Regions from separate parts of the Mammaliicoccus lentus genome, predicted to be linked through region 1. Evidence: predicted binding sites of a transcription regulator. Region 1 holds the regulator's gene; the other holds the start of a gene.

Region 1 (15,681 bases):
TTTGCCCTCTTCAATTGGTATAAATTCTTCCTTTTGTCTTGTTAGCGTATTATATAACGTAATCATCAACAATCTCTCCATTCTTCGTCTTTTCAAGTTGACGTTCTAATTCTTTTAATTGTTCATAAATCGGATCTGGTAAGTTAGTATGATTGAAGTTTTTACCAACTTTCATACCATCTTGCTTAACAATCCTGCCTGGGATACCTACTACTGTTGAGTAATCAGGAACATCTTTTAACACAACTGAATTGGCACCAATGTTTACGTTGCTGCCAACTTCTATATTGCCCAGTACTTTAGCACCAGCAGCAATCAATACATTATCACCTATATCTGGGTGTCTTTTTCCGCGCTCTTTACCTGTACCTCCGAGGGTAACGCCTTGATAAATTGTCACATTGTTACCAATTCGACATGTTTCACCAATCACAATACCCATTCCATGGTCTATAAATAATCTCTTTCCTATCGTAGCACCAGGATGAATTTCCACTCCAGTAAAAAATCGTGAAATTTGTGAAATTGATCGAGCTATAAAATACATTTTTTTCTTAAAAAACCAATTAGCAATCAAATAACTCCATATTGCATGTAGCCCTGAGTAAGTCATAACAACTTCAAATGAAGATCTTGCAGCAGGGTCCTGATCAAACACCATTTGAATATCATCTTTGACTCTTTTAAACATCTCTTTCCCCCCTCAGATATCAAAAAGGCACCTCTAACAATTTTTGCTAGAGGTGCCTTTTGCACGGTTCCACTCTTGTTTAGCATATATCTATGCTCACTCATTTAAATATATAAGTTTTCATTCAATAAAGGTGCATTCATTTATAAATGTGGCACATTTTCACCAACCATGTGCTCTCTTATTTCACATTTATTAAATTACTTGGCCTTTAAGTATTTAATATCATAGTTTTTTATTTACAAAAAATCAAATAATACGTTTTAATCTACTTAACACTTTATCTCTACCTAATAATGCTATTGTATTAGGTAATTCAGGTCCATGTGTTTGTCCAGTTACCGCTACACGAATAGGCATGAATAACTGTTTACCTTTAACACCTGTTTCTTTTTGAACTGCTTTAATTGATTTCTTAATTTCAGCTGGTTCATCAAAAGGCTCTAAACTTTCAAATTGTTTAATAAGCTCAGTCATGACAGTAGGAACTTGTTCACCGTTTAAGACTTCTTTAGCTTCATCAGAGAAATCTAAATGTTCTCTGAAGAACAACTCAGATAGCGGTACAATTTCACCTGCGTAGCTCATTTGTTCTTGATATAAACCAACCAAGTCTCTAGCCCAAGACAATTCTGCTTCTGATGGACTTTCTGGTAATAATCCTGCTTTTACCATGTGAGGGATTGTCATTTCAAATACAGTTTCAGAATCTTTTTCCTTCATGTATTGGTTATTGATCCACTCTAATTTTTTCTTATCAAAGAATGCTGGAGATTTAGATAGTCGTTTTTCATCGAAGATTTTAATGAATTCTTCTTTAGAGAAAATTTCTTCTTCGCCTTCTGGAGACCAACCTAACAATCCAATGAAATTGAATAAGGCTTCAGGTAAGTAACCTAAATCTTTATATTGTTCGATAAATTGTAAAATTTGTCCATCACGTTTACTTAATTTTTTACGTTCTTCGTTAACAATCAATGTCATATGAGCAAATTTTGGCGTTTCAAATCCAAATGCCTCAAAAATCATAAGTTGTTTAGGTGTGTTTGAAATGTGGTCGTCCCCGCGGATTACGTGAGAAATTTCCATATAATGATCATCAATAGCAACAGCAAAGTTATATGTTGGAATACCGTCTTTCTTAACGATAACCCAGTCACCTATACCGTTTGAATCAAATGATACTTCACCTTTAACGATATCATTAAATGTATATGTTTTATTTTGAGGTACTCTAAAACGAATACTAGGCTGTCTACCTTCCGCTTCGAAAGCTTTCTGTTCTTCTAGAGTTAAGTGTGCGTGTTTACCAGCATAACGTGGCATTTCACCTCTAGCTATTTGTTCTTCACGTTCTGCTTCTAATTCTTCCTGTGTCATGTAACATTTATAAGCTTTATCTTCAGCTAGTAATTTATCAATAAGCGGTTTATAGATATGGCCACGTTCTGATTGACGATAAGGGCCGTATCCTCCGTCTTTATTGACAGATTCGTCCCAATTTAAACCTAACCATTCAAGGTTTGAAAATTGTGAAGACTCTCCGTCCTCTAAGTTTCTGGCTATATCTGTATCTTCAATACGTATAACAAAGTCCCCATCATAATGTTTAGCGAATAAATAATTAAATAATGCGGTTCTTGCGTTACCGATGTGTAAGTAACCAGTTGGACTTGGCGCATATCTTACTCTTACTTTGTTACTCATCGTCTCACTCCTGTTTTTAATCTTTATTTGTTAATAATACCACAGCTTGTGCTTGTATGCCCTCTTCTCTTCCTAGAAATCCTAATTTTTCATTTGTTGTCGCTTTCACATTAACATCTTCTATTGATACTTCGAAAATTGTAGCAATCTTATCTCTCATGTTATCAATATGTGGTCTAAATTTAGGTTTCTCAGCAATTATTGTAGCATCCACATTTCCTAGTTGGTATCCCTTTTTTAAAACTTGTTGATAAGCCTCTTTTAATAATATTTTCGAGTCTGCATCTTTAAATGTTTGATCGGTATCTGGAAACAACTTACCAATGTCACCTAAACTTGCAGCACCTAAAATAGCATCTGTAATAGCGTGTAACAATACATCTGCATCGCTATGTCCTTTGAGCCCTTTAGTATGTTCTATTTCAATTCCACCGATAATAAGCGGTCTATTTTCATCGAATTCATGTACATCACATCCATAACCTATTCTAAACATCATGAATACCTCGTCTTTCTATTATTGATTCTGCTATCACTAAGTCTTCAGTTGTTGTTATTTTAATATTATCGTAATCTCCACTGAGGACGTGGACTTTAAAACCAGCTCTTTCAACTAAAGATGCGTCATCTGTACCTACAAAAGATTCCGAATCCGCTAATTGATATGCTTTTAAGATGATTTCTCTTTTAAAAGATTGAGGTGTTTGGACTTGCCATACCGTTTCGCGTTGATAAGTTTCTTCTACAATACCATTTATCACTTTTTTGATTGTATCTTTAGCTTGAACCGCTAAAATAACAGCATCATGCTCTAAAGTATCTTCGTATAGTTGTTCTACTTTTTCTTCTGTTACAAAAGGTCTAGCTCCATCATGTACAATAACAACTTCGGTATTTACTAATACTTTTAACACTTCATAAATACTGTGCTGTCGTTCTTTACCTCCTGGTATAATACCAGCCACTTTTTGAAAGTCTTTTAAATGTTTTTCCATTATATTGACCTCTTCAGGGTGGGCAGCAATAAAGATTTGTTCACATGACTTCATATTTTCAAAAACTGAAACTGTTCTTCTTATAATCGTTTCACCTTTGATTTTTAAAAATAATTTGTTAATATTCTTACCCATTCTCTTCCCTTGACCAGCAGCTGGTATTATAACTGTAAAACCCACGCTAAGACACCTTCTTCGCAAAAATAATTCTTCCAGATGACGTTTGTAATAGACTCATTACTTCTACAACTATTGTTTTGCCGATATATTCTCTACCTTTTTCAATAACAACCATTGTACCGTCATCTAAATATCCAACACCTTGGCCATCTTCTTTTCCTATTTTAGTAATAAGTAATTCGAACTGATCGCCTTGATGCACAATTGGTTTAATTGCTTCAGACAAATCATTAACATTTAAAACTTTAATACCTTGTACAGAACACACTTTATTTAAATTATAATCTGTCGTAATAATACTTGCGTTATATTTTTTAGCTAAAACAATCAATAGTGCATCTACATCTTTATGGGTAGAATTAGGTTCAATGATAGAAATAGGAAAATCAGTATCCTTCAATGAATTTAACATATCTAAACCACGTTGTCCTTTATCTCTTTTCAAACTATCTTTTGCATCAGCAATAACTTGTAGTTCTTCAATTACGCCTTGAGGGACTAATATTTCACCGTCTAAAAATTGGCATTTCACGACATCAAGTATACGACCATCAATAATGGCACTAGTGTCTAACAATTTAGCGTTTCTCGCAGTAGTTTGTCTTGTTAATGAGTTCGAAATATTCTCTGGGAACAACCTAAGAATTTCTTCACGCTTTTGTAACCCGATTTGAAAGCCTAAATAACATAAAAAAGCAGCAATAATAATAGGTAATATATGTTTCAATACGGGAGCGCCAATCATTTCCAATATAAACGAAACCATTACAGCAATCATTAGACCAATCATAACACCAATAGTTGCGAAAAATATTTCTAAAATACTTCTCTTTAACAAATATTTTTCACCTTGATCAGCCATATACACAATTTTATCGATTAAAAAACCAAACAGCAGAAATATAACGACTGCCCCGATTAGACCATCAATATATGGGTTAGTAAGTACCTCTTTAGGTTGTATACTAAAAGCGTTAATCAACTCAGGAATAACTAGAATACCGACCGAGGATCCTATAACTAAATAACATAGAATGATGAGGGCTTTTAAAATTTTCATACGTCAACCTCCTAATGGTTTCTATGCATTAAAGGCAATTTTCAATGCTTCTCTCGTTGTAGAAACACCAATAACTTGTGTGCCTTCTGGGAACTCTAAACCTTTTAAATTATTTTTCGGTACGATGATGCGTTTAAAACCTAGTTTAGCCGCTTCCTGAACACGTTGGTCAATTCTAGCAACCCTTCTTACTTCTCCAGTTAAGCCGACTTCACCAACAAAACAATCGTCTCCTTTTGTTGGTTTATCCTGAAAACTAGATGCTATTGCTATTATAATACTTAAGTCAACTGCTGGCTCACTTAATTTAACACCACCAGCGATTTTAATGTATGCATCTTGTTGCTGTAGTAAGAAATTTTCTTTCTTTTCAAGTACTGCCATCAACAAGCTCAATCTATTATGGTCTATACCTGTAGCCATCCTTCTTGGATTATGGAAAGTTGTTGGCGTTACTAATGCCTGTACTTCAACTAATATCGGTCTAGTTCCTTCCATAGTCGCAACAATAGTCGAGCCAGCCACATGTTTTGTTCTTTCTTCTAGGAACATTTCTGAAGGATTTTTCACTTCGTTTAAGCCAGTTTGTTTCATTTCAAATATACCCATTTCATTTGTTGAACCAAAACGGTTTTTAACTGCTCTTAATATTCGATAAGCGTGATGTGTGTCCCCTTCAAAATATAATACGGTATCCACCATGTGTTCTAGCAATCTAGGACCTGCAATTTGTCCATCTTTCGTAACATGTCCAACGATGAATGTTGCTATATTCATTTGCTTAGCAATATGCATTAAATTCTGTGTACATTCTCTCACTTGAGATACTGAACCAGGAGCCGACGTAACTTCTGGATGGTATATAGTTTGTATTGAATCTATTACTAATACATCTGGCTTTTCTTTTTGAACCATACTATGAATAATTTCTAAGTTTGTTTCAGCGTATACATTTAGTTCGCCTGAATCTTCAACGAGTCTTTCTGCTCTTAATTTAGTTTGTCTTACCGATTCCTCACCAGAGACGTAAAGTACGTTTTTCTGTTGTGATAGAGCGGCACAAATTTGTAATAATAGTGTCGATTTACCGATACCCGGATCTCCACCTATTAATACAAGCGACCCTTCTACTACTCCGCCGCCTAATACGCGGTTAAATTCATTAATTTTCGTTAAAATTCTAGGTATGTCTTCATCTTTAATGTCTTTTAATTTTTCTATTTTTTGTGCTGGTACATCTGATTTAAATGTATTTTTAGGCCCTTTTGTTTCTTTATGTTCTATTGTTTCTTCCATTTGATTCCATGCGCCACAATTAGGACATTTGCCCATCCATTTTGGCGATTGGTACCCACAGGCTAAACATTCAAATATTACTTTCTTTTTCGCCATTCATGATACCTCCGTGTTAATTGAATAGTTATATTTTAAACTTGGCAGACTTGAAAAACAAATTTATATACTTTTTTCTAACAATAAAAGTCCGCAAACCTTTATTATATATGGTTTGCGGACTCATTATATTATTTAAGTTAAAATTTTCTATTTTATACTTTTGAAGTTTCTTCTTCTGATTCATCTTCTTTATGATCTGATAAATCAAATTTAAATTCGTCATCGCGATAATCTACTACAACGTCTTTACCAACTAAATCTTGACCAGACAAGATTAATTCACTTAGATTATCTTCAACATTTTTTTGGATTGAACGTGTTAATGGTCTAGCACCATATTCAGGGTCAAATCCTTCGTCTGCTATTTTCTCTTGAGCTGAGTCAGTTAAGCTAATATGAATACCTTGTTCTGATAAACGTTTAGTTAAATCGCTAGCCATCTTAGAAACAATTTCTTTAAGATGTGGTTTTTCTAGTTTGTGGAATACAATGATGTCATCTACACGGTTTAAGAACTCTGGTCTAAATTGTTGTTTTAATTCGTCCATCATTGTTTTTCTAATCGTTTCATAGTCTGGACCACTATCTTTAGCAGCGCCAAAGCCAACGAATTTAGCATTTTGAAGTTCTTGTGCACCTACGTTTGATGTCATTATGATAACTGTATTTCTGAAATCCACTTTACGTCCTTTAGAATCTGTTAAGTGACCATCATCTAATACTTGTAACAAGATATTAAATACATCTGGGTGAGCTTTTTCAATTTCATCGAATAATATAACTGAATATGGTTTACGTCTTACATTTTCAGTTAATTGTCCACCATCATCATGGCCAACATAGCCTGGAGGAGAACCAACTAAACGACTGACAGAGTGTTTTTCCATAAACTCACTCATATCTACTCTAATCATTGCGTCTTCTTCACCAAACATTGCATCCGCTAATGTACGTGCAAGTTCCGTTTTACCTACACCAGTAGGTCCTAAGAAGATAAAGCTACCAATTGGTCTTTTCGGATCTTTCAATCCAGCTCTCGCACGTCTAACTGCTTTAGAGATAGATTGTACTGCATCATTTTGACCAATTACACGATTATGAAGAATAGATTCTAGGTTTAGTAATCTTTCTGATTCAGTTTCATTTAATTTCGTAATTGGAACACCTGTCCAATTTGCTACTACAACTGCAATATCTTCAGCTGTTACGCAAGTGTTTTTCTCGCCTTGGACTTTTTTCCATTCATTTTTAGTCTCTTCTAATTGTTTTTCAAGTTTTGTTTGTTTATCTCTTAAATTAGCTGCATTTTCAAATTCTTGAGAGTGTACAGCTGCATCTTTTTCTTTTTTAACTGTTTCTAATTCCGCTTCAAGTTCTTTGAGACTTGGTGGTGTTGTATAATTTCTAAGTCTTACTTTTGAACTTGCTTCATCAATTAAATCAATTGCTTTGTCTGGTAAGAAACGGTCTGAGATATAACGGTCACTCATAGTTACTGACGCTTCAATTGCTTCATCTGAAATATTGATGCGGTGATGTGCTTCATAACGATCTCTTAAACCTTTCAAGATTGCAATTGAATCTTCATTAGTAGGTTCATCAACAGTAACTGGTTGGAAACGTCTTTCTAATGCTGCATCTTTTTCAATATATTTACGATATTCATCTAAAGTTGTCGCACCAATACATTGTAGTTCACCGCGTGCTAGAGCAGGTTTTAATATATTAGAAGCGTCTATAGCGCCTTCTGCTCCTCCAGCGCCAATTAACGTGTGTAACTCATCGATAAATAGCACAACGTTGCCCGCTTGGTGAATTTCTTCCATTACTTTTTTCAGTCTTTCTTCGAATTCACCACGATATTTTGTTCCGGCAACAACTGTACCCATATCTAATGACATGACACGTTTACCTTTTAATGTTTCTGGTACTTCGTTCTGTATGATTGCTTGCGCTAAACCTTCTACAATCGCAGTTTTACCTACACCAGGTTCACCGATTAGTACAGGGTTGTTTTTAGTTCTTCTACTTAATACTTCTATTACTCTTGTAATTTCATCTGAACGGCCAATTACTGGATCTAATGTACCGTCTTCTGCGATTACAGTTAAATCTCTAGCTAAACCATCTAATGTTGGTGTTGCTTGATTTTTAGTAGCTTGAGCGTTTTTAGAGCCTTGTTCAGGACTACCTAGTGATTTCACTACTTGTGCTCTTGCTTTTGTAATATTTAAATCTAAATTAGCAAATACACGAGCTGCAACGCCTTCATTTTCTCTAATAAGACCTAATAATAAGTGCTCTGTACCTACGAATGTGTGATTTAATTTTCTTGCTTCATCCATAGATAGTTCGATTACTTTTTTAGCTCTAGGTGTATAATGAATTGCGCCAACTTGCTCTTGTCCTTGGCCAATTAAATTTTCTACTTCTTTTGTTACTTTTTCTTCAGTAATACCAAAAGCATCTAATACTTTTGCTGCGATACCTTCAGGCTCTTTCATTAAACCTAAAAGTAAATGCTCTGTGCCTATATTTGAATGGTTTAATCTCATTGCTTCTTCTTGTGCATGTGCTAAAACACGTTGTGCACGTTCTGTTAATCTACCAAATAGCATAAACTAACCTCCTATTTATTTATATGTTTTCTCTTAAAAATGTTGCCCGTTTTTCGTTTACTGAAACGTCTTCTTCTTCATTTTCAAAGAATGGTGTCTGTATTGTAACCATTAAATGATCAAAATTAAAGTTTTCCCTCTCGATATGACCTAAATCAATACCAAGTTTCATTTCACTTAAGCGAAGTGACGCTTCTTCAACCGACATTAATTGTGCTGATTGGAGTATACCTTTTGCTCGATGTACTCTATCTTTTGTTTCCATATGATTAAAGCGATTAAGTCTATTTCTAATTTGTTCTTCTTCGTGTATGATTTGTTCTACAATTTGCGTCAAATCTTCTATTATTTCTTGTTCGGTTTTACCTAAAGTTAATTGATTAGAAATTTGATATACATGGCCTAAAGCACCTGTACCTTCACCATATATACCACGAATTGTATAACCAAATCGATTAATCGCTTGGCCAATTCTTTTCATTCGCTTCATTATACTCAAACCAGGTAAATGCAACATTACACTTGCTCTCAAACCTGTTCCGATGTTCGTAGGACAAGTTGTTAGAAAACCGTGTTGTTCGTCATATGAAATTGTTAAATGCTTGTCTAACTCATCATCAAGTTTAGACGCTGTTTCATATAGTTCATTTAATACAAGATTATTACCCATCACTTGGATTCTTACGTGATCTTCTTCATTTATCATCACGCTTGTCGATTCATCTTCGTTTAATAGAACAGCAGCACCGTATTCTTGTTTCGTTAATGCTGGACTAATAAGATGTTTAAAAACCAATTTGTTTTGTTCAAGTTCAGATAAATCTGATAAACGAACTAATTTTAAGTCTGATAAAGCTTTGCTCACTTTATCAATTACCCTATTGCCTATTTTGTCATCTTCAAATTTGAGCGGATGAACTTCATCTTGAAGGTTTCGAGCAAGTCTAATACGAGAGCTCATGATGATTGGTGAATTTGTCTTCTCTTTCATCCAATCACTAATATGCTCATTTATATGTTCTTCCATTCTACTTGACCTCGCCTTCTGCTTTCAAAGCTTTAATTTCATCTCTAACAACTGCTGCGTCTTCAAAAGCTTGTTCTTCTATCAAACCTTGTAAGACCTTTTCTTTTTCAGCTATTTGTTGTTTAAGTTGTATTTTACTTCTTGATGAAACTGGTATTTTACCTGTATGCTCACCGCTACCAGCTTGAACTCTTCGGATGATTTGAGGAACATCATCTTTAAACGTCTCATAGCAATCATGACAACCGAATTTTCCGACTTTAGCTATATCCGTTAAAGTCATACTACAAGTTGGACAGCGCTTCTCTTCTTGAGGCTCAACCTTTTTAAAGTTTATACCGTGCTTACCTACAAGATATTGTAAAAATTGATTCACAACAAATTCTTGGTCTAAATTTTGATCATTTACGTGATCGTCTTGAAAATAAAAATGTTCTGAAGCACAACTTTTACATATCCATTGCTCTGTTTTATGCTTCTTTCCTGCCGATGTTAATTGAATTGTTGCTTCTTCTTTACCACAAATTTCACAAAGCATACTGTCACTCCTTTTTAATTATAATGTATGACTGCCAATATTCGTTTCAATATATTTGCTCGAATAATATCTCTAAATGGTATTTCTATTTGTAAAGTATCTCTGTGTATACTTTGTATAATCATTTTCTTTTCTCTATCTGTTATTAATTTGTTTTCGTACAAACCATCAACGATTCTAAATGCATTTGCTTGAGAGATTTCATCGCCAACTAAATCTATTAAATGTCTAATGAACGCTGACTGACTATTTGTCTCGACTTTGGATATACGAATATATCCACCGCCACCTCTTTTACTTTCTATGGCGTAACCATGTTCATTAGTAAACCGTGTTTTAATGACATAGTTTAATTGCGAAGGTACACAATCAAACTTCTCAGCAATATGTGCACGTTTGATTTCGACGACCTCACCTTGAGCTTCTTCAAGCAACTGCTTTAAGTATTGCTCAATGATATCCGACATATTGTGCATTAATCATCACCTCTTTTGACCTTCTTTGACTATATTATATGTTCTGCTGTTTATTATTTCAATTAATTTGTTTCTTAAAAAAATTATTATTTTTGTGTACCGCTTTCATAAAAAATAAGTTATGATATAAGATAGGTTATTAAAGAGAATAATTCTTGGGAAAGGTGTGTGTGTTATGCATTTTATTATCGGGATTATCGGAATATTAGTATTCCTATTTCTAGCATGGGTAGTAAGTTCTGATAAGATGAAAGTAAGATGGCAATACATAGGATTAATGATTGTAATCCAATTTTTATTTGCATTCTTACTATTAAAAACAACAGGTGGATTAACTGTTATCGGTGGTATATCGAACGGCTTTAGTTATATCATTGACAAAGCAATGGAGGGTATTAACTTCGTCTTTGAAGGCGTCGCAAATATCGATCCAAAAACGAACAAACCTGTTTCAGTATATTTCCTTAACGTACTGATGCCGATTGTATTCGTTTCAGCGCTAATTGGTATCTTACAATATATTAAAGTTTTACCACTTATTATTAAATACTTAGGGTTCGTTATTTCTAAAATTAACGGCATGGGTAAACTAGAATCATATAACGCAGTTGCCTCTGCAATTTTAGGACAATCTGAAGTATTTATTTCAATTAAAAAACAACTTCCTTTAATTCCTAAACACCGTATGTATACTTTAACTGCTTCAGCAATGTCGACAGTTTCAGCATCTATTATCGGTGCATATTTTACAATGGTTGAGCCTAGATATGTGGTTACAGCTATCGTCTTAAACTTATTTGGCGGTTTTATAATCGCTTCAATCGTCAATCCTTATACAGTAGATGATAAAGAAGACGACATAATGATAGAAGAGTCTGGAGAAAAACAATCATTCTTTGAAATGCTTGGAGAATATATTTTAGACGGATTTAAAGTAGCAGTTATTGTTGCAGCAATGTTAATCGGGTATGTAGCCATGATTGGTTTATTAAACGGTGTTACTGCTAATATCTTCTCATTTGTATCTGGCGGATCAATTTCTTGGGACTTCCAAACATTAATTGGATTCGTATTTGCGCCATTTGCATTCTTAGCTGGTATCCCGTGGGCTGATGCAGTCCAATCTGGTAGTATTATGGCAACAAAAGTACTTTCAAACGAGTTTGTTGCGATGGGTATTTTACCAAAAGCTGAAATTTCTGAAAGAGCAAACGGTATTATTTCAGTATTCTTAGTTTCATTTGCAAACTTTGGTTCTATCGGTATCATCGCTGGTGCTGTTAAATCATTAAATGATGAACAAGGTAATAACGTTGCACGTTTCGGATTAAAACTATTATACGGTGCGACATTAGTATCGTTCTTATCAGCAACTATCGCTGGATTTTTCTTATAATATAATGAAACAGGGTGAGACTTTTATTAATGTCTCACCCTGTTTTTATTTATGATTAATTGAGAAGAATGTGATACCTCTCTAAAGGGCTAGTGATTGTAAACAAGCTCGTTACATTTTCTAACGGGCAAGCGTTTATAAACAAGCACGTTAGCGCTGTAAAATGCTTTGATTTTTATTAATTCCACTTAAATTTTGTACGAAATCAACGGCTAACGGGCTAGAAATTTTAAACAAGCTCGCTACATTTTCTAACAGGCAAGAGTTTATAGACAAGCACGTTAGCGCTATAAAAAGCTTTGATTTTTATTAATTCTCCTTAATATATGTACGAAATCAACGGCTAACGGGCTAGAAATTTTAAACAAGCTCGCTACATTTTCTAACAGGCAAGAGTTTATAGACAAGCACGTTAGCGCTATAAAAAGCTTTGATTTTTATTAATTCCCCTTAATATATGTACGAAATCAACGGCTAACGGGCTAGAAATTTTAAACAAGCTCGCTACATTTTCTAACAGGCAAGAGTTTATAGACAAGCACGTTAGCCATACATTTCTTATTAAACGATTTTATAAAGTGCTGACGCCCGAGGGAATAGTATGAGCGAGAGACTACAGGCTCGAGCCATACCCTAGGCAAGCATGCACTTTCAAAATCTTATACATAAATCCTCCTAATATGTTAATCAAAATTTAAACAGATTAGGAGGATGACTTTAAGCTAGAGCTTCATGTCTCACCCTGTTTTTATTTTATTACTTGTGCATGATATTGAACGACAATTTCTTCAATAAAATATTTCATAATTTTATAATCATCTGTTAATTCCGGATGGAAAGAAATACCTAAGTATTGATTTTGTCTTACAGCTACAATTTTATCTTCAACAGTCGATAGAATATCTACATCCTCATGTACTGATTGAATATGAGGTGCTCTTATAAATACAGCATTCACTGTCTCATCAATACCTTTAACTTCCAAGTATTCTTCAAAACTATCTACTTGTCTACCGAAGGAATTTCTTTCTACTGTTACATCTAATTTATTTAAATGGCTTTCTTGCCCTATTACTTCAGTAGCCAATAAAATAAGTCCTGCACATGTACCATACATAGGCAAATCACTTTTTCTTAAGGCTTCTGTAAAGCCATATAAATCCATCAACCTTCTCATTGTAGTAGATTCCCCACCTGGCAATACAAGTCCATCTAAACCACTTAATTGATCAACAGTCTTAACAGTAATGCCTTCATGTCCAGATTGTTCAATATGTTTTAAATGCTCTCTAACAGCGCCTTGTAAACCTAATACACCTATTTTCATCTTACCAACCACGCTCTTGCATACGTTCTTCTAAAGATAATTGATTAATATCCAACCCTTGCATAGCTGGTCCTAATTCTTTAGAAAGTTCCGCAATCAATTGATAGTCTTGATAATGAGTAGTTGCTTGAACAATTGCTTTTGCAAATTTTTCTGGTGCTTCTGATTTAAAAATACCTGAACCGACGAATACACCATCAGCACCTAGTTCCATCATTAATGCTGCATCAGCAGGTGTTGCTACACCGCCAGCTGCAAAGTTTACAACAGGTAAACGGCCTAAATCTTTAATTTCTTTTAATATTTCATATGGTGCGCCAATGTTTTTAGCTTCAGTCATGATTTCATCATCGTTCATAACAACTAATTTACGCACTTCAGCATTTACTTGTCTCATATGACGAACCGCTTCAACAATATTCCCTGTACCTGGCTCACCTTTAGTACGTAACATCGCTGCACCTTCACCAATTCTTCTAGCAGCTTCGCCTAAATTACGACAACCACATACAAACGGAACTGTAAATTCATCTTTTTTCAAATGGTACTCTTCATCTGCTGGTGTTAATACTTCTGATTCATCTATATAGTCTACACCCATCGATTCTAATACACGTGCTTCTGTAATATGACCAATTCTTCCTTTAGCCATTACCGGAATCGATACAGCATTCATTACTTCTTCCACAATTCGGGGATCAGCCATTCTTGCTACACCGCCTGCAGCTCTGATATCAGAAGGCACGCGTTCAAGTGCCATAACTGCGACAGCTCCTGCTTCTTCAGCTAATTTAGCTTGCTCAGCGTTAACAACATCCATGATAACGCCACCCTTTTGCATTTCTGCCATACCTCTTTTAACTTTATCTGAACCTGTAATCTTAGACATTTATTACTTCCTCCTTTTAAATCGCTTATTTGTAGGTTATACTAAATTCTGAACTGGTAAAAGTGCCAGATTTACAAAAATATAAGTGGTCAGAATGAGGGATTATTATGGAAATGCTAATGTTTAATATAAATCGCAATATCGATGTACCTATTTATCAACAACTTTATGAAAACATTAAACAAAATATTATTAATAATGTTATGCAACATAATGAAAAATTACCTTCAAAAAGACAGCTCAGTCATTACTTATCTGTTAGCCAAACTACAATAGAACATGCATATCAACTTTTAAGCGATGAAGGGTATATACATAGTAAAAATCGTTCAGGATTTTACATAAACGATATTGTAAACTTGCCAGTAACATATAAAACAAAAATTACAGACGAAGATATTCAAACTGAAAAAACATACAAATATTCATTCAAATTAGGTGCTATTGATAAAGAACATTTTCCACTAGATCAATTCAGGAAATTTTCTAAAGAGGCATTTGATTATTCACAACTTTCATTATTGGACAGTGGGCATAAGCAAGGAGATTATGAATTAAGAAAAGAAATCAGGCACTATATCTTCCATAGTAGAGGTGTTAATTGTTCACCCCAACAAATTATTGTAGGTTCATCAACTGAGCAATTACTCTCTATCATCACAGATCTTATTTCAAACTCTACTTACATGATAGAAGATCCACTTTATAAACAAGTAAGAGATTTATTGAAAAGAAAACACGTACCTTTCGAATTTATATCAGTCACTGAAAACGGTATTGATATTGAACAAATTAAAAAATTAAACAACGAAGTCGTATATATTACGCCAAGTCATCAGTTCCCTACAGGCGTCATTATGGATTTAAAGAGGCGCACACAACTCATAAAATGGGCGTCTGAAAAGCAGACACGATATATTATCGAAGATGACTATGACTCAGAATTTAGATATAGTGGACGTCCTGTGCCTGCATTACAAAGCTTAGACAACACAGATAGGGTCATTTATGTCAGTACGTTCTCAAAGTCGATTTCCCCTTCTCTAAGAGTTGCATATGCAGTCTTACCTAAGAAACTCATGCAACAGTATCAAAATAAAACAAATATAGAAGGTGGCACTGTACCTAGACATACACAATATATATTAAGCCGATTTATGAATGAAGGTTTTTTTGAAAGACACCTAAATCGCATGAGAAAAATATATAGAAGTAAACGAGATATTATATTAAATGAACTCATGAAATATCCAAATGATTTTAAAGTGTCAGGAGAATTAACAGGCATGCATTTTATATTGACGGTAGTTAATGGCTTAACATTAGAAGAATGCTTACACCGTATAAAAAAATGTGATATAGATATTAAACCTTTAACACAC
Region 2 (15,681 bases), 610 kb from region 1:
CTCTAATATTTGAGCTTGTATAGTAACGTCCAAAGCAGTTGTAGGTTCATCCGCTATGAGTATTTTTGGATCACAAGCCAATGCCGTTGCAATAACAATACGTTGTCTTTGTCTACCTGAAAATTGGTGTGGGAAATTATTAAAACGATTCTTTGCGTTAGGCAATCCAACTAATTCTAAAATATCTAATGCCCTTTTCTTAGCATCACTTTTAGATAATTTTTGGTGCTTAATAAGAGGTTCCATAACTTGCTTTCCTATTTTCATAGTTGGATTTAATGAAGTCATTGGATCTTGGAAAATCATCCCTATTTCCTTACCTCTGATTTTTTGCATTTCTTTTTCTTCTAACTTCGCTAAATCTTTACCATCAAATAAAATAGAACCTTCTTTTATTCTGCCTACTTTACTTGGTAGTAATTGCATTAAAGCTTTTGTAGTAACTGATTTTCCCGAACCAGATTCACCAACAATTGCGAGTGTTTCACCTTTATCAAGATAAAAATCTACACCTCTAACTGCTTGTACTTCCCCCGCGTCAATGTCGAAGGAAACTTTTAAGTTATTTACTTCTAAAATTCTCTTAGCCATAATTCATTTCCTCCTTATTATTTACGCATTTTAGGGTCAAAGGCATCTCTTAGACCATCACTGAATAGATAGAAGAATAAGATTAATAAGCTTAATACCACAGCTGGAACAAATAGTTCATGTGGGAAGATCAATAACATCTTTCTTCCTGTATCAACTAGAGAACCTAATGATGCTTGTGGTGCTGGTATACCTAGACCAATAAAGCTTAAGAATGCTTCGAAGAATATTGCACTTGGTACTGTAAACATTGACGTTACAATAATTGGTCCAAGCGTGTTTGGCAAAATATGTTTAAAGATTAATTTATAATTTGATACCCCTAATGTTCTTGAAGCCATTACGAATTCTTGTTCTTTAAGTTTTAAGAATTGTCCACGAACAATACGACTCATACCTAGCCAACCTGTAACGGACATGGCTAAAATAATTGTCCAAATTGACGGGTCGAATAATAACACGAACAAGATAACAACAATTAAGTTTGGAATTGAAGATAATATCTCAAAATACGTTGCATGATATCATCCGTCCTACCACCGAAGTAGCCAGATAAAGCACCGTATATTACCCCAATAAATATATCTAATGCTGCTGCTATTACACCGATGAATAATGATACTTGCGTACCTCTCCATGTACGTGTCCATAAGTCACGTCCTAATTCATCTGTACCAAACCAATAGTTCTCATTTACATTAGATCTTTCGTAAACATCGAAGCCGTCTCTATCTGTACCATCAAATGGCAAGAAAGGAACTTGATCTAATACTGGTATTTTTGGTGGCAAGTTAGCGTGTGACACGTTTTGGTCACTAAACTTATGATCATTCATAAGTGGACCAACTAGTGATAATAAAGTAAGCAGTACTAACCCTATTAAACCAATTACTGCTAATTTATTACTTTTTAGTTGAGCCCAAGCATCTTGCCAGAATGTACGACTCTTTCTTTCAAATTTCTCTTCAACCACTTTGTCTCTACCGTGAAGAACAAACTTTTCAGCCGGCACCCCTTGTGTAGAATGTGTGATTGAGGCATTGTCATAACCGCTATTGTTTAATTTATCTTTCTCATGATCGTTATTAGCCATTATTTTTTACCTCCTTCAACACGAATTCTAGGGTCAATAAGACCATACAATACGTCTACAATAAAGATTGAAATTATAAATAAGAAACTGAATAGTAATGTTAATGCCATAATAACTGGATAGTCATTCGTTTGAATTGAACGTACGAACTGGTCACCTAGTCCTGGCACTCCAAAGATGTTTTCAATTGTCAATGTACCAGTTAAAATCCCAGCTAACATTGGAACAATAATTGTAATAATTGGAATTAAACCATTACGTACAGCATGTCCGAATATTACTCTTGAACTGGACATCCCCTTAGCTCTCGCTAATTCTATGTAATCAGAGCCTAATACCTCAATCATTTCAGAACGTATATAACGTGCAATTGTTGCTGTTACACCTGCTGCTAAAGCTAAGGATGGTAACACTGCAGTCATAAATCCACTCCAACCTGCTACAGGGAAGATTTGCCATTCAACAGCAAATACATATTGTAGCAACACTGCCAGAACGAATGACGGCACCGAAATGAAAATAACTGATAAGAAGGTTGCTCCATAGTCAATAATCGTATTTTGCTTGATTGCGGCCACTATACCGAGCAATAGTCCGGTAATTGTACCTAAAATCATCGCGTATGTACCCATTTCAACAGAGGGTCCTAGTCTTGGTTTTATTAAACTCCAAACTTCTCTGTTATCGTATTGGAATGAAATACCGAAATCACCTTTAGCTACATTTTTTAGGTAATTTGCATACTGTACTATACAGGATCATTCAAACCATACTTTTCGTTTATAATAACTTTTTGTTCTTCTGATAATTTCTCATCGTTGTACGGTGAACCCGGTAACAATTTCATTAAGAAAAATGTTATCGTCATAATTAAAAACAATGATATGAACATATAAAGAATACGTTTCAAAGTGTACTTAACCATTGTTTTGCCTCCAATCCCCTTATCGAATTCATATTTCTTTTAATATTCAGAAATATTTATATACATTATACAGAATTTATTCAACTTAAATCAACACGAATATTCTGAATTTTGAATAAGCATTACCCAATATCTACTTGTTGTTTTATCACAATAAAGCGACAACGCGACCCGATTATTCAATTAATAGGTATAAATATACAATACTAGTATAATAATTACCTATTTTTACAAGTAAAGGATTATTTTATATGTATTTGCATACATAAAATATACATATGTAAAATTACACAAATATTTTTATTAAGTTCCTTAAAATATAAAAAATATTTTTCAATCTGTTATAATACAATTAATTCTTAACGTTAGAGGTAGGTAATTATGAAATTTTGGAGTATTTTTACCTTCAGTTACATAGGCATATTTTTAATTTTATGTTTAGTATTTATGAAGGATTTGGATCAAGCGAGTAATATTTTCTTTTATATGATGACTATTTTATTTGCAGTTAGTTGGCTTATTGCAATGAAACAGGATGGTGTTGGAGAAGTATCTAGACAAGCAATACGTAAATTTAACTTTCACATGAAATCTAAAGCTTCACAATCATATTTAGAAGACGATGAAGTAATGAATCCAAATATGAAGGATATAAATCTTAAAGAAAGAAATGTATATGATTGGGTGATACCGTTTGTTGTTATTAGTACTGTATTTTTTATCATATCTATTATAATAGGATTTTTAGTTTAGCTGATTGTTCGTGTTAATTAATATCGTCAATGAATTACCGTAAGTTGTCTAGTGCGCTTCCTTATGTAGAGTGCGCCAAAAGTTCAACACACAAGTAAAAAACAGGCTGGGACAAAATCATGTCTCAGCCTGTTTCATTATAATGTTAGCAAACAACCGTGAGGCGATAATGTTGCACGTGGACCTTGTCTTGCAACATTCATAAGCAATAAACATTATCCACAAAAAAGCTGAGACATTCGTTAAAAATGTCTCAGCGTTCTATATTATTGAAATTTTTTAAAGATTAATACTGCGTTGTGTCCACCAAATCCAAGGCTATTACTCATTGCATATTCAATGTCTAAATTAGCCGCTTCATTAGGTGTAATATCTAAGTTAATTTCTGGGTCTGGTGAAGTTGCATTTATTGTTGGTGCAACGATACCATTTTGTATAGATAAGCCTGTTAAAATAGCTTCTACTGCTCCTGTTGCACCTAATAAGTGTCCCATCATTGATTTTGTAGAACTTATTTTAAGATTTTTAGCTGCTTCGCCAAACGTAGAGTTGATTGCTAATACTTCGTATAAGTCACCAATTGGTGTACTTGTACCATGAGCATTTAAATATTGAATGTCTGCAGCTTTAATACCTGCATCCTCAATAGCCGCTTGCATTGCTCTAGCACCGCCTTCACCATTTGGAGATGGTGCTGTAATATGGTATGCATCACCTGTTGAACCGTAGCCAACAACTTCAGCATAAATATGAGCCCCACGAGCTTTAGCTGATTCTAATGACTCTAATACAACAACTCCAGCGCCTTCTCCCATAATGAATCCATCTCTTCCTTCTTGGAATGGACGGCATGCTGAGTCTCTATCTGGATTAGTAGATAATGCTTTGTTAGCACTGAAACCAGCCATAGCCATTTCAGTAATTGGTGCCTCTGTTCCACCAGCTATCATAACATCAGCATCTCCACGTTGAATGATTTTGAAAGCATCACCAATTGAATTTGTACCTGTAGCACATGCTGTAACAGTACAACCATTTGGCCCTTTAGCTCCTAAATCAATAGAAACTTGTCCTGTAGCCATATCTGGAATCATCATAGGTACGAAAAATGGGCTTACACGTTTTGGTCCACGTTTTAACAACATATTATGAGAGTATTCGAAAGTTTCCATACCACCTATACCAGAACCAATCCATACTCCTACACGGTTGCTATTCTCATCAGTAATTTCATATTTAGAATCTTTTAAAGCTTCACGTGCAGCTACAATCGCATATTGAGTAAATCTATCCATCTTACGGTATTCTTTTTTAGGAATGTGATTTTCAATATCGAAGTCTTTTAATTCACCTGCTAATTTAGCTGGAAATTCAGATACATCAATTCTTGTGACTTCATCTATTCCGTTTTCGCCGTTGATTGCATTTTTCCATGTTGTAGGGACGTCATTACCCAAAGGATTTAACGTTCCTAAACCAGTCATTACAACACGTTTTTTTTCTGTCATTATTAAATTTCCTCCTATTTACCCCAGCGTAACGTTATGGCACCCCAAGTTAGGCCGCCACCAAATCCTACTAGGACTAAAGTATCATTATCTTTTATTTTACCTTGTTCTATTTCATATGCAATACTTAAGGGTATTGAAGCTGCTGAAGTATTGCCATATCTATCAACAGTTACACTCATTTTTTCTTTCTCAATACCTAATCGATCTCTTGCTGACTCCATAATTCTAATATTCGCTTGGTGAGGCACGAACATATCAACATCTTCTGGTTCAAGACCTGCTTTTTCTACAACTTTAGTAGATGCTTCCCCCATAATTCTCACTGCAAATTTAAACACTTCACGGCCGTTCATTTGTATCGTATTAGCGTCCATATCTTGGTATAAATATGGTCCTCCATTCCCATCAGAACCTAATTCAACACCGAGTATACCTCTTCCTTCAGATACTTCTCCAATGACAGCTGCTCCAGCTCCATCTCCAAAAAGAATCGCTGTGCTACGATCATTCATGTCTGTTATTTTTGTTAATTTATCAGCACCTACTACTAAGACATTTTTATAAAGTCCCGAACTAACAAATTGTTGAGCTGTAACAATTCCATAAATGAAGCCTGTACATGCTGCTAATTGATCCATTGAAGGGATTTTATTTAAACCTAATCTTTTTTGTAATGTTGTAGCTACAGTTGGAAATGGTTTATCTCCAGTAGAAGTAGCAACTATAATCATTTCAATTTCATCTTTATCAAGACCAGAATCTTCAATAGCTCTCACTGCAGCTTCATATGCTAAATCACTTGTATCTTCGTCCTCCGCAGCAAAACGTCTTTCTTTAATACCTGTCATTTTTCTAATCCACTCATCTGAAGTATCTAAATAACTTTCAAAATGTGCGTTTGTTACTACACGTTCTGGTGAATATGCACCAAAACCTTTTATACCAATATCCATTAGAGACACCTACTTATAATCTGTTATTATTATCAGGTACTAATTTATCATACTTTTACTATTACATACAAGTCAATTAACTTTACCCAAATATTTAAATCGTTTTCATGATTAAAGGTATACATTTTATAAAAAGTTAATTATAATGAAATGTATGATACTAAATGTAACGGAGGAAAAGATATGCATTATATTATGACGTTTATATGGGCATTCTTGTTATCACAAATGATTAACTTTGTATTACATAGTTTAGGCGGTTCTGAAGCATCTATTAATGTTCTTAACCCTACTATTTATGCTATCGTTTTTACAGTTGTAGTTATATTATTCAGCCTAACAATAGGCAAATCTGAACCTAAAGAACAGGTTGATCACCAATAATTTTACATCAAAAAATCCCACCAATGCAATTTATTGGTGGGACTTTTTATTAATTATTCATTTACTTCAAATTTTACTTCTTCATTTTCAAGATGTACGTTAACTTGAGTTCCTTCTTTTAATTCTTTACCAATCATTAGTCGAGCTAAAGGTGTTTCAATTTGTCTTTGAACAAATCGTTTCAATGGTCTTGCACCAAATTGTGGTTCGTATGCTTCTTTTGCAATCCATTCTTTAACATCTTGATCTACATTTATCTTAATATGTTGGTCTGTTAATCTAATATTTAAATTAGTGATAATGTGATCAACGATAAAGCTCATATCTTTAACAGACAATGGTTTGAATAATACGATGTCATCCATTCTATTTAGGATTTCCGGTTTGAAATGAGCATGTAAACTATCTGTTACTTGTTTTTTAGCTGATTCTTCAATTTCTCCAGATTCAGTTACGCCATCTAATAAGAATTGAGAACCAATATTACTTGTCATAATAATAATTGTGTTTTTAAAGTCAACACTTCTTCCTTTTGCGTCAGTTAATCTACCTTCATCTAATAATTGTAGTAACACGTTAAATACGTCATTATGCGCTTTTTCAATTTCGTCTAGTAGTATTACTGAATATGGCTGTCTTCTAACAGCTTCAGTTAATTGACCGCCTTCTTCATATCCTACATAACCTGGAGGCGCACCAATTAATCTAGCGACAGAATGTTTCTCCATGTACTCACTCATATCAATTCGAATCATATGTTTTTCAGAATCAAACAATGTTGCTGCTAATGTTTTAGCAAGTTCTGTCTTACCAACCCCTGTTGGTCCTAAGAATAAGAAACTACCGATAGGTCTGTTTGGATCTTTAATACCTGCTCTAGCTCTTACTACTGCATCCGCTACTAAATCAACTGCTTCATCTTGACCTACTACACGTTCATGTAGAATATCAGACAATTTTAGAAGTTTTTCTCTTTCAGTTTCTACTAATCTCGATACAGGTATACCTGTCCATTGGCTTACGATATAACCGATTTCTTCGTCAGTTACGATTTCTCTTATTAAACGATCATGGTCATCGCCATTTTCTTCAGCGAAACTATCTTCTAATTCTCTTAATTCCGCTTCAATTTGTGGTATTTTACCGTGTTTAAGTTCAGCAGCTTTACCTAAATCATATTGATTTTCTGCATTTTCTAATGCTTTTTTACTTTCATCTAATTCTGCTCTTTTATCTTGTAATGATTTAATTTGTTCTTTTTCTTCTTCAACTTTACTTTGTAATTGCTGTTGTTTTTCTTTTTCATCAGCAAGTTCTTTTTGAAGTTCTTCTAATCTTATTTGACTTGCTTGATCTGATTCAGATTTTAATGCATTTTCTTCAATTTCAAGTTGCATTACACGACGATTTACAGCATCTAATTCAGTTGGATTAGATCCCATTTCAGTTCTAATTGTTGCACATGCTTGGTCTACTAAATCAATCGCTTTGTCAGGTAAAAATCTGTCCGTAATATAACGATCAGATAATTCTGCTGCTGCCACTATTGCTCTATCTTGGATTCTAACACCATGGTGAACTTCATATCTTTCTTTTAAACCTCTTAAAATAGAAATTGTATCTTCTAAATCTGGTTCACTAACATTTACTTTTTGGAATCTACGTTCTAATGCAGAATCTTTTTCAATGTATTGACGATATTCGTTTAAAGTTGTTGCACCAATACAATGTAATTCACCTCTAGCAAGCATAGGTTTTAACATGTTACCTGCGTCCATAGCACCTTCTGTCTTACCAGCGCCGACTAACATGTGGATTTCGTCGATGAATAATAGAATCCGCCCTTCAGAATCTTTAACTTCTTTCAAGACAGCTTTCAATCTTTCTTCAAATTCACCTCTATATTTTGCACCAGCAACTAATGCTGATAAGTCCAATTCAAAAATTGTTTTATCTAAAAGTGATTCAGGAACGTCTCTTTTTACAATACGTTGAGCTAACCCTTCAACGATTGCTGTTTTACCTACACCTGGTTCACCGATTAATACTGGGTTGTTTTTAGTTTTACGGCTTAAAATTCGTATAGTATTTCTAATTTCTTCGTCTCTTCCGATAACTGGATCCATTTTGCCTTTTCTGACTTCTTCTACTAAATCTCTTCCATATTTTGATAATGCTTCATATTGTACTTCTGGATTTTGTGATGTCACTCGATTTCCTCCCCTGATTTTATTTATAATTTCGTTTACAACTTCCTTTTTGTTTCCGACAAATTCTTGAGTCGTTTGATCAACTTCAATTGCTGCTTTTAATAGATGTTCCATAGACATGAAATCATCTTGCATTTCTTCTTTAATTTTATCTGCTTTATTAAATAACTCATTTAGTTTAGGTGAAATATATTGTCCGTATTTAATATTGTCACCTTTCACTACAGAATATTGATTTAATTTCTTATTATATGCTTCTTCCAAATCTTCTGTATCAATATTTGCTCTATCTAAAGTTCTTTTAAAAATACTTTCGTCTTCATTTAATGCTGATAATAATACAGCTTCGATTTCAATATTTTGTAGTTGTTGAGATTGAGATAATTGTTGTGCTTTTTCAATAACACTTTGCACTGAATATGTCATTTGATTAATATCCAAATGTATCACCTCTTTAATTTTTAACGGTCAATATAGTTTGACTATCTTTGACCTATTTTTATTATATACTGTTTGACCTTCTTTGACAAATATAAAGCTTTTAAATTTTCCAACCTTTACAATTACATTATATGGTAAAATATAATTGAATAATACTTACGGGAAGTGATCATTTGCAAACGACATACACAGAAGCAACTTCAGTAATTGAGTATATTATATCTCATGGTCAGCGTATGCATTTTAATGCTCACAATTATATATACCATTCTGGAGACCTAAGTAATCACATTTATGTTGTAATTGAAGGAAAAGTTATTCTTCACCGTATTATGGAAGATGGAAAAGAGTTCAACACGAAATTAATTGGTCCGAGGAGCATATTCGGTTCTACTACACTATTTTGTGGCAGAAAGACTCACACTCTATCCGCAAAAACAAAAGAAAATGCAACCATTATTAAATTACCGAAAAAAGATTTTGAAGAAGCTATTTTAAATGACGAAGTGCTTAAATATGAATGGTTGCTATGGGTGCAAAACGAAAATGAAAAACATGAATATCAAATTAGAGATATTTATACACTTGGCAAAACAGGAGGATTCTATTCTGTTCTTATTAAACTAGCAAATACTTATGGTGTCGCAGATGAAGAAGGCATATTAATAAATGTCGAATTAACTAATCATGAATTAGCGAATTTTTGTAATGTCACAAGAGAAAGCGTTAATCGTATGTTAAGTCATTTAAAAAAAGAAAATATTGTATCTGTTAAACATAAAACGATTATCATTAAAGATTTAAATTATTTAAAAAACGCTATTAACTGCGATAATTGTCCCCTATCTATTTGTAGAATAGAATAAAAAAACAGGTTGAGACATTTATATATCTCAGCCTGTTTTTCTTTTATAATATTAACTAACGCCCAGTGCTATTTTAGCATAGCGTGACATTTTGTCTTTATCCCAAGGTGGTGTCCAAACAATATTTACTTCAGTTTCTTTGATTTCAGGTAATTCAGCTAATGCTGTTTTAACCATATCAACGATTTGCGGCCCCATTGGACAACCCATTGAAGTTAATGTCATCTCTACTGTACATAATCCTTCGTCGTCTAAATCAATATTATAAACAAGACCTAAGTTAACGATATCAATTCCAAGCTCTGGGTCAATAACATTCTCCAATGCTCCTAAGATGCTTTCTTTCATTGCTTCTTCCATGTTTTTCACCTCATTCTAAAAGTTACTATATATAATATATCAAATTTAAAGCGTACGATAAAGAAAATGATATGATATTATAGTGTAAGAAGATAGAAAAAAAGATAGGAGTTATCGGTATGGACAAACATTTAATCTGCTTAGATTTAGACGGTACTTTATTAACAGATGAAAAGAAAATCCCAACTTATACGAAGAGGGTATTACAATATTTAAAAAAATCTGGTCATGAAATTATCATTTCCACTGGTCGACCATATCGAGCGAGTATAGATTATTATAATGCTATGCAGATGAATACACCTATCATCAATTTTAATGGCGCACTTATTCATCATCCTCATGACAATCGTTTCGAACCCGTACATGAACAATTAGACGCTCGAATTGCGACAAAAATTTTCAACGATGTGAGTAAATTAAATATAAAAAATATAATCGCTGAAGTGCGTGATCAAGTTTATATTAATAACTATGATCAAACTTTATTCGAAGGTTTTAGCATGGGCGACCCAGAAATCAAATATGGAGAACTAGATAAATTATTACCTGAATCTCCGACAAGTTTATTAATACAAGCGGAAGATGACGAGATTCCTCGAATTAAAAGACATTTAAGCAAATATTATGCTGAACATATAGAACATCGTCGTTGGGGTGCACCCTTCCCTGTAATTGAAATCGTTAAAAAAGGAATTAATAAAGGGAAAGGTGTAAAATATGTCGCTGAATATTTAGACATTGATTTTGATAATATTATCGCTTTTGGAGACGAAGATAATGATTATGAAATGATACAATTTGCTAACTATGGTGTGGCTATGGGAAATGCGATACCTGAATTAAAAGAAATAGCAAATGACGTTACAGACACGAATAATGCTGATGGTATTGGAAAATACTTAAATAATTATTTTGATTTAAATATGTAGGGGGTTATATAAATGAAAATGATAGTTGATAGTGGTTCTGATTTAACATTAGAACAAATTAAAGAGCATGATTTTTACTTTTTACCATACGGTATCGTGATTGATGATGAAAGTAAGGTCGATCAATATGAAATATCTAATGATGAAGTATTAGCAGCTATAAAAGAAAATAAACACCCTAAGACAAACCAAGCAACTATGGAACAGATGACTAAAGTTTTCACTGAAGTAGCAGAAAAGAAAGAAAAAGCTATTTACTTAGCATTCAGCAGTGCTTTAAGTGGTACATATCAAACAGCATGTTTAGTCAAAGAACAAATCAAAGATGAATATCCTGATTTAGACCTTACAATTTATGATACATTAAGTGCTTCTATGGGTCTTGGTAAAATGATTTTAGATGTGCAAGATAAAATTAATCAAGATTATTCATTTGAAGAAATTGATGAATATATTAAAAACAAACTAGAAAAAATTAGACATTTATTTACTGTTAAGGATTTAAAATATTTAGCAAGTGGTGGTAGATTATCTAAAGGACAAGCATTTTTAGGTACATTACTAAACATTAAACCATTACTCCATGTTGAAGAAGGTAAACTTGTACCAATTGAAAAGTATCGCGGTTCAAAAAAGTTATGGCATGCGATAATTGAAAAAATGAAAAACGAAAATAGCGATTATAGTGATCAAACTATTTATATAACACATTCTGATGATTTAGAAGAAGCGGAGAAAATCAAAGAATTAATGGTCGAATCATTAAAACCAAAAGATGTTAATATATCTGACATTGGTCCTGTTATTAGTTCACATACTGGAAGTGGTACTGTTGCCATTTTCTATTATAAGGAGTGACCGACATGAATAAAATTATAGTTATAGGTGCTGTTGCTGGTGGCGCAACTGTCGCATCACAAATTAGAAGACTTGATAATGAAAGTGAAATCGTCGTATACGAAAAAGATAGAGACATGAGCTTCGCTAATTGCGGTTTACCTTATTATTTAGGTCAAGTCGTTGAAGATAGAGATTACATGTTATCTGCAACACCAGAACAATTCAAAGAAAAGAAAAATATAACCGTAAAAACTTTTCATGAAGCCATTGCTTTAAATGATAAAGAAAAAACAATTACGATTAAAAATCATGAAACAGGCGAAACATTCGAAGATAAATATGACCAGCTTATATTAAGTCCAGGATGTAGAGCTAATCAACTACCTGTTCAATCTGATAGATTATTTACGTTAAGAAATTTAGTAGATACTGATAAAATCGAACAATTTATAGAAGAAAAAAATGTTCAATCTGCTCTTATAATTGGTGCAGGTTATGTCAGTTTAGAAATATTAGAAAATCTTTATTACAGAGGTATTGATGTTACTTGGATTCACAGAAGCGATCATATTAATAAAAGTATGGATAAAGACTTGAACCAATCTATATTTGATGAAATTGAAGATCGCGCTATCAATTACCGTTTAAATGAAGAAGTAACAAATGTAGAAGATCGCACGGTATCATTTAAATCTGGAAAAGTAGAAGAATACGATTTAATCATTGCTGGAGTTGGTATTAAACCTAATAGCGACTGGTTACAGTCCTCCTCAGTTCAATTAAACGATAAAGGATATATTCCAGTAAATGAATTTTTCGAAACAAATGTTCAAGATGTATATGCGCTTGGTGATGTCATCGAAACATTTTATCGCCATACTAAAAAACGTACAAGTATCACACTAGCATGGGGTGCGCATAGAGCGGCAGGATTGATTGCTGAAAACTTACAAATTAATAAACAGAATGATAGAGCTTCATTTAAAGGCCTTTTAGGTACGAATATCGTTCGCTTCTTTAATTATGCATTAGCAAGTGTCGGTGTTACTGAAGCGGAATTAAAACAATACGATTATTCAGTAGTAGAACAAACTCAAAAACAGCATGCAGGATATTACCCAAATGCTGAACCACTAACATTGCGCGTTTATTTCGATAAAGAAACTCGTAAAATATTAAGAGCTTGTGCGGTTGGTAAAGACGGAGCCGATAAACGAATCGATATTCTCTCAACAGCTATTATCGGTGGTTTAACAGTAGATGAATTAAAAGAAATTGAAATTGCATATGCCCCACCTTTCTCTAGTCCAAAAGATATCGTGAATATGATAGGATACAAAGCACAAAATAAATAAGTAACTAGAGCGAATTAATCGAGCGTATGATGATTAATAAAATTTAAATAAACACGTTATCCCCCACTAAAGTTAGTATAACTGCACTTTAGTGGGGGGTTTTATATTATAGCGATGTGGTTATATATTTGAGTCGGGATATAAATCGCTTATAATATGGGCGATATGTTGCACGTGGGCCGCGTCTTGCAATATTCGGAGGCGCTATGTTGCACGTGGAGCGCATCTTGCAATATTCGGGGGTGCTATGTTGCACGTGGACATCGTCTTGCAATATTCGGAGGCGCTATGTTGCACGTGGAGCGCGTCTTGCAACATTCGGAGGCGCTATGTTGCACGTGGACATCGTCTTGCAATATTCGGGGGTGCTATGTTGCACGTGGACATCGTCTTGCAATATTCGGGGGTGCTATGTTGCACGTGGACATCGTCTTGCAACATTCGGAGGCGCTATGTTGCACGTGGGACTCGTCTTGCAACATTCGGTTACTCTTATTGTCACTTCTCACCAAACGTGTCAACAACGATACTCTTATTGTCACTTCTCACCAAACGTGTCAACAACGATACTCATATTGTCACTTCTCGCTAAACGTGTCAATAACGATACTCTTATTGTCACTTCTTGCAAAACGTGTCAACAATAATATCACAACAACACCATAACTACACCCTACCTTATACTTCGTTCACTACATCAACCGACTTTTTACCTCGTTATTCAATACATACAAATATATACATTAAAAAGGACCTTTTCGTTTGGATTCGCAAACGTAAAGGTCCTTTTTCTTATTAAATTTATTTATTCATTTTTTGTTTTTTACTTTTTCGGGATACTAAATATATAAATAAACCAAATAATACGACAACCATTATTGCAGCTACGAAGTAAGTGTTATTTAAACCTCGCTCTTTTATTATCGCGTATAATTCTGTTTCTTCACGATCAGTTATCAAATTATATTCATTGTTTTTCTTCTTAATGTTATCTCCTACAATTAATCCAGAAAGCATTTTATTTTTTTCAATATCTTCCCCTGATATTGTTACTTTTTTAGATTTGCTTGAGTCATTAACATTAAGAATATAATCTATTGTATTTGTATCATAATAATACAACATCGTTCCTTTATCATGAGGTAATACTTTAACTGTTCCTTCAAATAATTCTTGATACTGTTTAAAAGTATTTGAAACCTTTTCTAAGTATTCTACTACTTCTTTATCCGTTCTAAAGTTCTGCAGTTGGTTGATTGTTTCTATTTTACTACCGTTTGCAGCTATTTCAGTCCCGTAATTCATCATAATTGGGCCTTTATATCCCCACATATAAGTCATTAATTGTTTTATACGTGTGCCAGGGAACATATTTTCATCAGCTGCATGTTTAGTAAATCGTTCTGTGAACCAAGTATCTGCCATTAGTACTTCATTACTTTTATTATATGTAGGTATATCAGTATTTACATTTTTAAAAGCGTCTTGCAAAGAGGTTCTCATGTTATTTGATGATAAATGTGTAAAGTTGTTAGCTTTTATACCGTCTTTATTGATAATACCGTAAGATTCAACACCTTCAGGTATAAACTCTTCTGCATCTATACCATCTTGAACAATATTCATAGATACCCCATCAACTTGATATTCTTCAACAAAAGATTCTACTTTTGCTTTATACAATCCTTGGTTTTCAGGATCTTTTAAATCTATAAATTTATCATCTTTGAAATATGATTTTTGTATATTATTTAAATCGCCATCAATAGATTTATTGAATTCTGACGTATAAGTAACAGGCATATCTACTACAATTTCCATATCTTTTTGATGTATTTTATCGATTAGTGATTTAAAGGCTTTCTCCCCACCTAACACTTTATCAATACCATCATAGTTCTTTACTTTATAACCTAAAAAGTCATTTTTATCGTGTTCAAATACTGGCGATATATGTATCGTATTAAATCCCATATCATGTATATATTCTAGTTTAGATGATATTCCTTGAAAGTCCCCACCTAAAGGAAGATCGTTAGATTTATCATTATTCTTTATCATTTTATTATTCTCATTGTTTCCGTTCATAAATCTATCTACGACTAAACTATATATTCTAGGATATTTTACATCTTCATATTCTTCTTCTTCAGCAAAAACATATCCACTAAAAATTGGCGCCATTAACATGACACTTAAAACTAACTTTGTCCATTTTTTCATATACTCAACCCTCTTTATTACCCAATTATCTCTATTATACTAAAACGTTTACTTTACTGATAGCCCATCATGAAATTGTCATAAAAAAAGATTGCTAGTAACTAGCAATCTTTTAAATAAAATTATCCGAAATGTAATACGCCCATTGGTAAGTAACTACCAAGTAGAATTGTAAGTACCATAGCGATAATTGTGGCTATTAAGAAACCTTGACTGTTTTTGTTCTTTTTCTTTTTAGCAATAG

What was found. The regulator CtsR, encoded in region 1, represses protease genes until heat stress. The targets are predictions, from matches to a motif close to ATGGTCAATAAAGGTCAAACA.
Region 2: a site for CtsR is predicted at 8,931-8,951, ahead of clpB (ATP-dependent chaperone ClpB). Genes of this name have one in related genera too.

What each region holds. Positions count from the first base shown of each region.
Region 1 is NZ_OX344834.1:2,672,502-2,688,182, forward strand. It holds gene cysS (cysteine--tRNA ligase) at 1-66, opposite strand, end outside; gene cysE (serine O-acetyltransferase) at 50-691, opposite strand; gene gltX (glutamate--tRNA ligase) at 941-2,398, opposite strand; gene ispF (2-C-methyl-D-erythritol 2,4-cyclodiphosphate synthase) at 2,415-2,894, opposite strand; gene ispD (2-C-methyl-D-erythritol 4-phosphate cytidylyltransferase) at 2,887-3,573, opposite strand; gene ACNMOQ_RS13305 (PIN/TRAM domain-containing protein) at 3,575-4,633, opposite strand; gene radA (DNA repair protein RadA) at 4,655-6,025, opposite strand; gene ACNMOQ_RS13315 (ATP-dependent Clp protease ATP-binding subunit) at 6,181-8,646, opposite strand; gene ACNMOQ_RS13320 (protein arginine kinase) at 8,666-9,673, opposite strand; gene ACNMOQ_RS13325 (UvrB/UvrC motif-containing protein) at 9,675-10,211, opposite strand; gene ACNMOQ_RS13330 (CtsR family transcriptional regulator) at 10,226-10,687, opposite strand; gene ACNMOQ_RS13335 (NupC/NupG family nucleoside CNT transporter) at 10,863-12,083, shown strand; gene pdxT (pyridoxal 5'-phosphate synthase glutaminase subunit PdxT) at 12,832-13,410, opposite strand; gene pdxS (pyridoxal 5'-phosphate synthase lyase subunit PdxS) at 13,412-14,299, opposite strand; gene pdxR (MocR-like pyridoxine biosynthesis transcription factor PdxR) at 14,407-15,681, shown strand, end outside.
Region 2 is NZ_OX344834.1:2,064,127-2,079,807, forward strand. It holds gene ACNMOQ_RS10200 (ABC transporter ATP-binding protein) at 1-591, opposite strand, end outside; partial or broken gene opp3C (oligopeptide ABC transporter permease) at 609-1,684, opposite strand; partial or broken gene opp3b (oligopeptide ABC transporter permease) at 1,684-2,609, opposite strand; gene ACNMOQ_RS10215 (DUF3899 domain-containing protein) at 3,057-3,362, shown strand; gene fabF (beta-ketoacyl-ACP synthase II) at 3,629-4,870, opposite strand; gene ACNMOQ_RS10225 (beta-ketoacyl-ACP synthase III) at 4,885-5,826, opposite strand; gene ACNMOQ_RS10230 (YjzD family protein) at 6,010-6,210, shown strand; gene clpB (ATP-dependent chaperone ClpB) at 6,264-8,861, opposite strand; gene ACNMOQ_RS10240 (Crp/Fnr family transcriptional regulator) at 9,035-9,727, shown strand; gene ACNMOQ_RS10245 (metal-sulfur cluster assembly factor) at 9,779-10,087, opposite strand; gene ACNMOQ_RS10250 (Cof-type HAD-IIB family hydrolase) at 10,207-11,019, shown strand; gene ACNMOQ_RS10255 (DegV family protein) at 11,032-11,877, shown strand; gene ACNMOQ_RS10260 (CoA-disulfide reductase) at 11,883-13,214, shown strand; gene ACNMOQ_RS10265 (alpha-amylase family protein) at 14,016-15,437, opposite strand; gene ACNMOQ_RS10270 (YisL family protein) at 15,560-15,681, opposite strand, start outside.